2 regions of the Sulfitobacter sp. 1A13496 genome follow, and region 1 is predicted to be linked to the other one. Evidence: riboswitches for the same ligand, from Rfam matches in the RefSeq annotation. Region 1 holds a riboswitch; the other holds the start of a gene.
The links. A riboswitch is a leader RNA that binds a small molecule or an ion and turns the genes downstream of it on or off. The one in region 1 is predicted to bind thiamine pyrophosphate.

Region 1 (4,413 bases):
GGCGACTTTCGCCTCGCCCCAACCAAGCTCTGCCAATGCCGCGTCAAGCTGCGCGGCGGCGACCTCACGCGTCTCGCCGTTCACTTCAATCTTCACGGAATAAATCCCCCGTTGTCGCTGTTGCCAGAAAGCCCGCAGCCTGTTCGGCCAAGGCGGGCGCCATGAGAAAGCCGTGCCGGAACAATCCGTTCAGATGCAGCACCGCCCCGCGCGGCACGATGCCGGGCAGGTTGTCGGCGAAAGCCGGGCGCAGGTCGGCGCCCATCTCGATGATCTCGCCCTCGGCAAAGCGCGGGTCGAGCGCATAGGCGGCTGAGAGCAGTTCCAGCGCCGAGCGGGCGGTCATGCCGCTGCGGCTGGCGCTTTCGATCTGGGTCGCGCCCAGCATGTAGATGCCTTGCCCGCGCGGCACGACGTAAAGCGGGTGGCGCGGGTGCAGCAGGCGGATCGGGCGGGTGAGGGTGACATCAATGGCGCGGAGCAGGATCATCTCACCGCGGACCGCACGCAGACCGGGCAGAGCGTCGCTGGCCACCATGCCGCGGCAGTCGATCACCGGGCCTGTGACCTCCGAAGGGGTGAGGGCCGTGGTCTCAACCGTGACACCCTCGGCGGCAAGCGCATGGGTCAGGTCTTGCAGCGCTTGGCGCGGGTTCAGATGCGCTTCCTCGGCAAAGAACAACCCGCGGCGATGGCGCCCGGCGAGGTCCGGCTCGCACGCCGCGATGGCTTCGGCGTCGCAGTCGCTGTGGCCTTCGGTGCGGGCGGCGAAACGCTGCAATTCCGCGCGGTCCCGCTCGGGGGCGAGGACCAGCGTGCCCCTATGGGTGACTTCCGTGATCTCCCCCCATAGCGCCGCAGCACGCCGCCCATGGGTCACCACCGCAGGCTCGCTCAGCGCGCCTTCGCAAAAGGGGGCGAGCATGCCCCCCGCCCACCACGAACAGCCGTGCGGCCCGGGCGGGCCTTTGCGGTCGACGAGCCGGGGCCGCAGCCCCTGCGCCAGACAGGCCCGCGCGGCCCAAAGCCCTGCCACGCCCGCGCCGATGATGGTGACATCACTCATGGGGCCAAACGCCGTGAAAATGATGCACCGGCCCGTGGCCATGGCCGATGTTGAGGGCGTCCGCCGCGGCAATGGCGCGTTGCAGATAGCTATGGGCGGCTTCCACCGCCTGCGGCAGAGGCAAGCCCCGCGCCAGACCGGCGGCAATGGCGGCAGAGAGCGTGCAGCCGGTGCCGTGGGTGTTCGCCGTCTGCTGGCGGGGCGCGGAAAGGCGCAGGGTGTCGGCCTTGAAAATCAGCAGATCGACACAGGTCTCGCCCTTGCCATGGCCGCCCTTCATCAGCACCGCGCGGGGGCCGAGCGACAGCAGCGCGCGGCCCTGCGCGAGCATGGTGGCCTCGTCGGTGGCTTCTTCTGTGTCCAGCAGCCGTGCGGCCTCGGGCAGGTTTGGCGTCAGCACATAGGCGCGGGGCAGCATCCGGTCGCGCAGGGTTTTGACCGCTTCGGCAGAGAGGAGCGCATCGCCGGATTTCGCCACCATCACCGGGTCGAGCACAATGGGCGCGGCGCAGTCGGCCAGCTCCTCGGCCACGGCGGAGATCGTGGCCGGGTCGCCCAACATGCCAATCTTGACCGCGCCGATGGCCAGATCGTCAAAGACCGCCGCCATCTGCGCGCGGATCATCGCGGGCGCGATCATGGCAACCGCGGTGACGGCGCGGGTGTTCTGGGCGGTGACGGCGGTGAGCACGCTGGCGCCATAGACGCCAAGTGCGCTGAAGGTCTTGAGATCGGCCTGAATCCCCGCCCCGCCGCCGCTGTCGGACCCCGCAATCGTCAGTGCTTGAAACGCCATTCGGCCCCCCATTCGTTAGATGGGCCAAGGGCATGGAGATACGGGGTAAACGACCGCCCGGATGGGCTGATGCTTGCTTCCGTTCCCTACGCCGGTACGACCCGGATCAGGTTCGATGGGTCGGTTTTCACCTCTCAGCCTTGCGGCACCCCAACGGATTTCCGGCAGGCTAGCGAGGGGCGTTCAGAGGGTCAACAGGGGATCTGTTATTTATTGCGTTTCGTTTTGTATCAGTTAGTTGCGGTGCGTACCTCATGCATTGCATGAGGATTCGTTAATGAAAATCCCGCGATCTGGGGATCACCTTGGCATCGCGCGGGTGGCCGTGCATGGCCACCTGACCGGGCAGCGGATGGGTTGGGTGATCGCCGCGCGTCGTGATGCCGGGCATCGGTGCCTCCGACAGCGCCGCCAGCCGGTCAGAGCGGTTCTCAAGCCGCTCGGCCACCACGTGTATCACCCGCCCGTCGGTCTGCACGCGCCCCTCCACGACCAGAAGCCGCGACGACATGATCGTGGGGCGGTAGAGCTTGAACATGTTTGGCCAGATCACGAGGTTGGCGACGCCGCATTCATCTTCCAACGTGATGAAACAGACCCCCTTGGCGCTGCCGGGTTTCTGGCGCACCAGCACCAGCCCCGCCAGCTTTACCCGCCGCCCGTGGCCCATGCGCGAAAGGTCCCGGGCCGAGGAAAACCCCTGCGCGGCGAGGCTCCCGCGGTAGAAGGACATCGGATGCGCCTTCAGCGACAGGCGCAGCGTCTGGTAGTCGGCCACGACCTGTTCCGCCTTCGGCATCACCGGCAGATGCACCTCCGGCTCCGGGCCGCGGGCCGAAGCCTCGACATGGTCGAAGATCGGCAAGGCGGGCGCGTCGCGCAGCCCTTGGGCCTGCCAGAGCGCTTGGCGCCGGTCGATCCCCATGCTGCGCATCGTGTCGGCGGCGGCAAGCTGGCGGATCGCCTTGGCATCGAGGCCCGCGCGGGTCTTGAGGTCCTCGACATCCGCGTAAGGCGTCTCGCGCCGGTCCATGATCCGCGCGCCCGCTTTCTCTTGCAGCCCGTCCACCATCCGCAGCCCCAGCCGCAGGGCGAAACCGTCCCCACAAGGCTCCAGCGTGCAGTTCCAGTCCGAGAGGTTCACATCCACGTCGCGCACCTCGACCTGATGTTCGCGCGCGTCGCGCACGATCTGGGCGGGCGCGTAAAACCCCATCGGCTGCGAGTTCAAGAGCGCGCAGGCAAAGGCCGCCGGGTAGTGGCATTTCATCCAACTTGAGACATAGACCAGCTTGGCGAAACTCGCCGCATGGCTTTCGGGGAAACCGTATTCGCCAAAGCCCTTGATCTGGTCGAAGCAGCGCTGCGCGAAGACCGGATCGTAGCCGCGTTTGGTCATCCGGCCCACCATCTTGTCCTGCAGCTTCTCGATCGTCCCGCGCGAGCGGAAGGTGGCCATGGCCTTGCGCAGCTCATTGGCCTCGGCCGGAGAGAACCGTGCCGCGTCGATGGAGATTTTCATCGCCTGTTCCTGAAAGATCGGCACGCCCAGGGTTCGGCTGAGGATGCTGAAGAGTTCGTCCTGCGGATAGGCCGGGCCGGGGGCGGGGTAGACGACGCTCTCCAACCCCTGACGGCGGCGCAGATAGGGGTGGACCATGTCGCCCTGGATCGGGCCGGGGCGGACGATGGCAACCTCGATCACCAGATCGTAGAAGACGCGCGGGCGCAGTTTCGGCAGCATCGCCATCTGCGCGCGGCTTTCGACTTGAAAGACGCCAAGGCTGTCGCCCCGGCAGAGCATGTCGTAGGTGGGCCGCCCCGTGGCATCGTCTTCGTGATCCTCCACCGGCACCGTGGCCAGTTCCAGCGGGCGGTCGTAATGCGCCTCGATTAGGTCGAAGCATTTGGCGATACAGGTCAGCATGCCGAGCGCGAGGATATCGACCTTGAAGATCTGCAGCGCGTCGATGTCGTCCTTGTCCCATTCGATGAAACTGCGCTCGGGCATGGCGCCATTGCCGATGGGCACGATCTCGGTCAGCGGGCGCTCGGTTAGGATGAAACCGCCGACGTGCTGGCTCAGGTGCCGCGGCATGCCGATCATCTGGGAGGCGAGTTTCAGCACCATGCGCAGGTAGGGGTCGGACAGGTCCAGCCCCGCCTCGCGGGCGCGGGCATCGTCCATCTCGCCCTCGAAACTGCCCCAGACGGTGCCGGCGAGTTTCGAGGTCACGTCTTCCGAAAGCCCCATCGCCTTGCCGACCTCGCGAATGGCCGAGCGCGGGCGGTAGTGGATCACCGTGGCACAAAGCCCGGCGCGGTGGCGGCCGTATTTGCCGTACATGTATTGGATCACCTCCTCGCGCCGCTCATGCTCGAAATCCACGTCGATGTCTGGCGGCTCGTCGCGTTCCTCTGACAGGAACCGCTCGAAGAGCAGGTCATGCACCGCCGGGTCGACCGAGGTGATGCCGAGGCAGAAGCAGACGGCGGAATTGGCCGCCGAGCCGCGCCCCTGGCAGAGGATCGGCGGCTCGGCCTCCTCGCG
Region 2 (4,413 bases), on a different contig from region 1:
CTCAGCCGTGCCGGGTCCAGCACCGGGTTGATCAAGATGAACCACCCCGTGCCAATCATCAGCGGAGAGGCCGCAAGCCCCATCAGGCCAATCGCCTCCACCCCGCCGCGCCGCCGGGTGGCGATCCAGCCTGCCATCGGCAGCGCCAGCAGGGCCAATACCGCCACGCTCAACCCCGCCACCAGAATGCTGTTCCCGGTGGCTTGCCAGACCGAGGCGGGCAGTTGCGCGACCCCCACCAGCCCGCGCAGCACCACGGCGCCCAGCGGCAGCAGCAAAAACAGCGCGGCGAGCGCGATCACCACCCCGTCCAACGCCCGCTGCACGCCGCCCCGCGCATCCCAGCGGCGCAGGGGGCGGTCCAACCCGCCGCCCAAGCTGATCGGTGGGATCAGCCAAAGCGCCGCCACCGCCGCAGCGCCAGCCAGAACAAGCTGCACCACAGACAACAGCGCGGCGCGGCCCAGATCGAAGTCAAACCGAAAGGCCTGATAGATCGCCAGTTCAATCGTCGTCGCCCGCGGCCCACCGCCCAGCGTCAGGGCCACGGCGAAACTGGTCAGGCAAATCACGAAAATCAGCGCCGCCACGCCGGGCAGCACCTGCCGCATCATCGGCCATTCCAGCGCCAGAAACAGCGCCCGCGGCGTCATCTGGAGCTGCCCCGCCAGCCGAAACCGCTCAGAAGGGATGCTCTGCCAGCCTTGCAGCAAAAGCCGCGTGGCCAGCGGCAGGTTGAAGAAAACATGTGCCAGAACCACGCCATGCAGCCCGTAGATCGACACCGGCGGCAAGCCCAGAGCCGCGCCAAATTGGTTCAGCACACCCGACCGGCCAAAGACCGTCAGCAGCCCCAGCACCGCCACGATCACCGGCAGGATGAAGGGCGCGCCCAGCAGCGTGATCAGCGCCCCACGCCCCCAGAACCGCCGCCGCGCCAAGGCCCGCGCCACCGGCACGGCCAGCAGCACCGAAAGCACCGCCGACCAAACCGCCTGTGTCGCGGTAAACCGCACCGCCGCCCAATCCGCCGGGCCGAGCCCCGCGCCCACATCGGCCGCCATGAAGACGGCGACCAAAGCGACAAGGATCAGCCCCGCGACCAGCGCGGCGGCGAAAAGCCCCGTCTTGCCGCTTAACGCGACAGCGCGGTCAGCCATTCGTCCAAAGCCTCCTCACGGAGCGCGGGGACCTCGCCGTTCGGCACCAACAGCGCCTTGCCGGGCTGGATCATGCCCTCGAACCCTGCGGGCAGACCGCCTTCGGGCGTCACGGCGGGATACATCCAGTTGGTCGTCGGCAGCACCGATTGCGCGGCATCAGAGACGAGGTATTGCAAGAACCGATCCGCCAGTTCCGGCTGATCCGACCCGGCAAGCTTCCCCGCCACTTCGATCTGCATGTAATGGCCCTCGTCGAACAGCGCCGCGGTCTTGCTGTCGTCCTCCTCCGCGATCAGGTGATAGGCCGGAGAGGTGGTGTAGCTCAGCACCATATCAGCCTCGCCTTCGAGGAAGAGACCGTAGGCTTCGGACCAACCCTTTGTCACGGTCACGACGTTGTCGGCCAGCCCCGCCCAAACCTCGGGCGCGTCCTCGCCGTAGGCCGCTTTAACCCACATCAGCAGCCCCAAACCGGGCGTCGAAGAGCGCGGGTCTTGGATCACGATTTTCAGATCGCTTTCGGCCAGCGCTTTGAAATTACCGGGCGCGTCCAGATCGGTGCCATGGACGAAGGCGAAGTAACCCCAGTCGTAGGGCACGAAGACTTCGTCTTCCCACGTGATCGGCAGATCATAGTCGGCCTGCAACCCGCTTGGCGCGAAAAGCTCAGTCTCCTTCGCGGCAGCGACAAGGCTGGTGTCCAGCCCCAGCACGATATCCGCGTCAGAGCGTGCGCCCTCAAGCTTGAGCCGCGCCAGCAAAGCCGCGCCATCGCCCATGCCGACGAATTTCACATCGCAGCCGCACTGCGCCTCGAACCCCTCTTCGATGGCCGGGCCGGGCCCCCATTCGGTGACAAAACTGTCGTAGGTATAGACCGTCAGTTCAGGCGTTTCGGCCCAAGCCGCCGATGCGCCCATGACGCCCGCAGCAAGTGTAAGATACTTCATCGCATCCTCCTTTTGCGGCGAAAGGTAAAAGGTGGATGTCTGTCCTGACCTTCCCTCCGCCGGTGTTAACCGGTTCAGGTTCAACGGGTCCGCACAACATGCACATCTCAGCCCAAAGGCCCCCCGAGGTAGCGTCAGGGGTAGATCGGACCTGCACAATTGGCAAGGCAAATCCCCTTGAGGCAGGGCGCTGCCCCGGCTAAGGGTTTGACAACAGGAGGTCCGCCCATGTCGATCAACAGCTTTGGCCATCTTTACCGGGTCACCACATGGGGCGAGAGCCACGGGCCCGCCCTTGGGGCGACCATCGACGGCTGCCCGCCCGGCGTGCCGATTGACGAGGGTATGATCCAACAGTGGCTCGACAAGCGCAAACCAGGCCAGAACAAATACACCACTCAGCGGCGCGAAGCGGATGAGGTGCGGATCCTGTCGGGCACCTTCGAAGGGGTCACCACCGGCACGCCCGTGCAGCTGATGATCGAGAACACCGATCAACGCTCGAAAGACTACGGCGACATCAAGGACAAGTTCCGCCCCGGCCACGCCGACATCACCTATTTCCAGAAATACGGCATCCGCGACTATCGCGGGGGTGGCCGTTCCTCGGCCCGGGAGACCGCCGCGCGGGTGGCGGCGGGCGGTCTGGCGCGTGAGGCGATCAAGGCGCTGGCGCCGGAGCTTCAGATCACCGGCTACATGGTGCAGATGGGGCCGCATAAGATCGACCGCGATGCCTTTGACTGGGACCAGATCGACCAAAACCCCTTTTGGGTGCCGGATGCCAAAGCAGCGGATGACTGGGCCGACTACCTCGACGGGCTGCGCAAATCGGGCAGCAGCGTCGGCGCGATCATCGAGGTGACGGCGCGCGGCGTGCCTGCGGGCCTCGGCGCGCCGGTCTATGGTAAGCTCGACACCGATCTGGCCGCCGCGATGATGAGCATCAATGCCGTCAAAGGTGTGGAGATCGGCGAGGGCATGTCGGCGGCGATGCTGACGGGCGAATTGAACGCCGATGAGATCACCATGGGGCCGGATGGGCCGGAATATTCCTCGAACCACGCGGGCGGCATCTTGGGCGGGATCAGCACCGGGCAGGATGTGGTGCTGCGTTTCGCGGTGAAGCCGACCTCCAGCATCCTGACCACGCGCCGCACCATCACCAAGCACGGCAACGAGACCGAGATCATCACCAAGGGCCGTCACGATCCTTGCGTCGGCATCCGCGCGGTGCCGGTGGGCGAGGCGATGATGGCCTGCGTGCTGCTGGATCACCTGCTGCTGCATCGCGGACAGATTGGCCAGAACCGCGGCATAATTGGCCCCGAGGCGTGAGGATCAAAGCATGAAAGTCGATGATTTCTCCGCCCGCCCCGCCCTTGGTGTCGGTCTGAAAATCACGGCGATCCTGCTCTTCACCTGCATGTCCGCGATCATCAAATCGCTGGCCGATGAGGTCCCCGCCGGGGAGTCTGTTTTCTTCCGCTCCTTCTTTGCCATTCCGGTGATCCTGATTTGGCTGGCGCAGCGCGGCAAATTGAAAAGCGGGCTAAAGACGCAAAACCCGATGGGCCATGTTTGGCGCGGGCTCTTCGGCACCACGGCGATGGGGCTGACCTTTACCGGCCTCGGCCTGCTGCCCCTGCCCGAGGTCACGGCCATCGGCTTTGCCACACCGATTTTCACGGTCATCCTCGCCGCCGTGTTGCTGGGCGAGAAAATCCGGCTGATCCGCGTGAGTGCCGTGGCGATTGGGCTGGTGGGGGTGATGATCATCCTTTGGCCGCGCTTCACCAGCATCGGCACGATGGAGCAGACAGCCACCATCGGCGCGTTGCTGATCCTGATGGCGACGATGGTGCGCAGCCTCGTGCAGATCCACATTCGCCAGTTGGTGCAAAGCGAAGACACCGCAGCCATCGTGTTCTATTTCTCGGCCACCGCGTCGATTCTGGCGCTTTTCACCCTGCCCTTCGGCTGGGTCATGCCCGATCTGCAAACCTTTGGTCTTCTGGTCCTCGCCGGGTTGATCGGCGGGGTGGCGCAGATCCTGATCACCTCGGCCTATCGCTTTGGCTCGGCCTCGATGCTGGCGCCCTATGACTACACCTCAATGCTTTTCGCCATTTTGCTGGGCTATGTCTTCTTTGCCGAACTGCCCACGATGATGATGCTGGCGGGCGCGGCGCTGGTGATCAGCGCGGGCGCGTTGGTGATCTGGCGCGAGCGGCAGCTGGGGATGGAGCGTGGCAAAGCGCGGTCTGTCACCGATCCCAAGGCGTAATTCATTGCGGGCT

Region 2: it holds a riboswitch for thiamine pyrophosphate, as region 1 does, so the genes downstream of both, thiB (thiamine ABC transporter substrate binding subunit) here and thiD (bifunctional hydroxymethylpyrimidine kinase/phosphomethylpyrimidine kinase) in region 1, are expected to answer to the same signal.

Annotation. Positions count from the first base shown of each region.
Region 1 is NZ_JBIFFP010000005.1:32,023-36,435, reverse strand. It holds gene thiS (sulfur carrier protein ThiS) at 1-96, opposite strand, end outside; gene ACGYLX_RS12470 (FAD-dependent oxidoreductase) at 86-1,066, opposite strand; gene thiD (bifunctional hydroxymethylpyrimidine kinase/phosphomethylpyrimidine kinase) at 1,059-1,862, opposite strand; TPP riboswitch at 1,929-2,025, opposite strand; gene ACGYLX_RS12460 (error-prone DNA polymerase) at 2,137-4,413, opposite strand, start outside.
Region 2 is NZ_JBIFFP010000004.1:108,235-112,647, reverse strand. It holds gene ACGYLX_RS11095 (thiamine/thiamine pyrophosphate ABC transporter permease ThiP) at 1-1,160, opposite strand, end outside; gene thiB (thiamine ABC transporter substrate binding subunit) at 1,136-2,113, opposite strand; TPP riboswitch at 2,148-2,249, opposite strand; gene aroC (chorismate synthase) at 2,342-3,451, shown strand; gene ACGYLX_RS11080 (DMT family transporter) at 3,462-4,400, shown strand.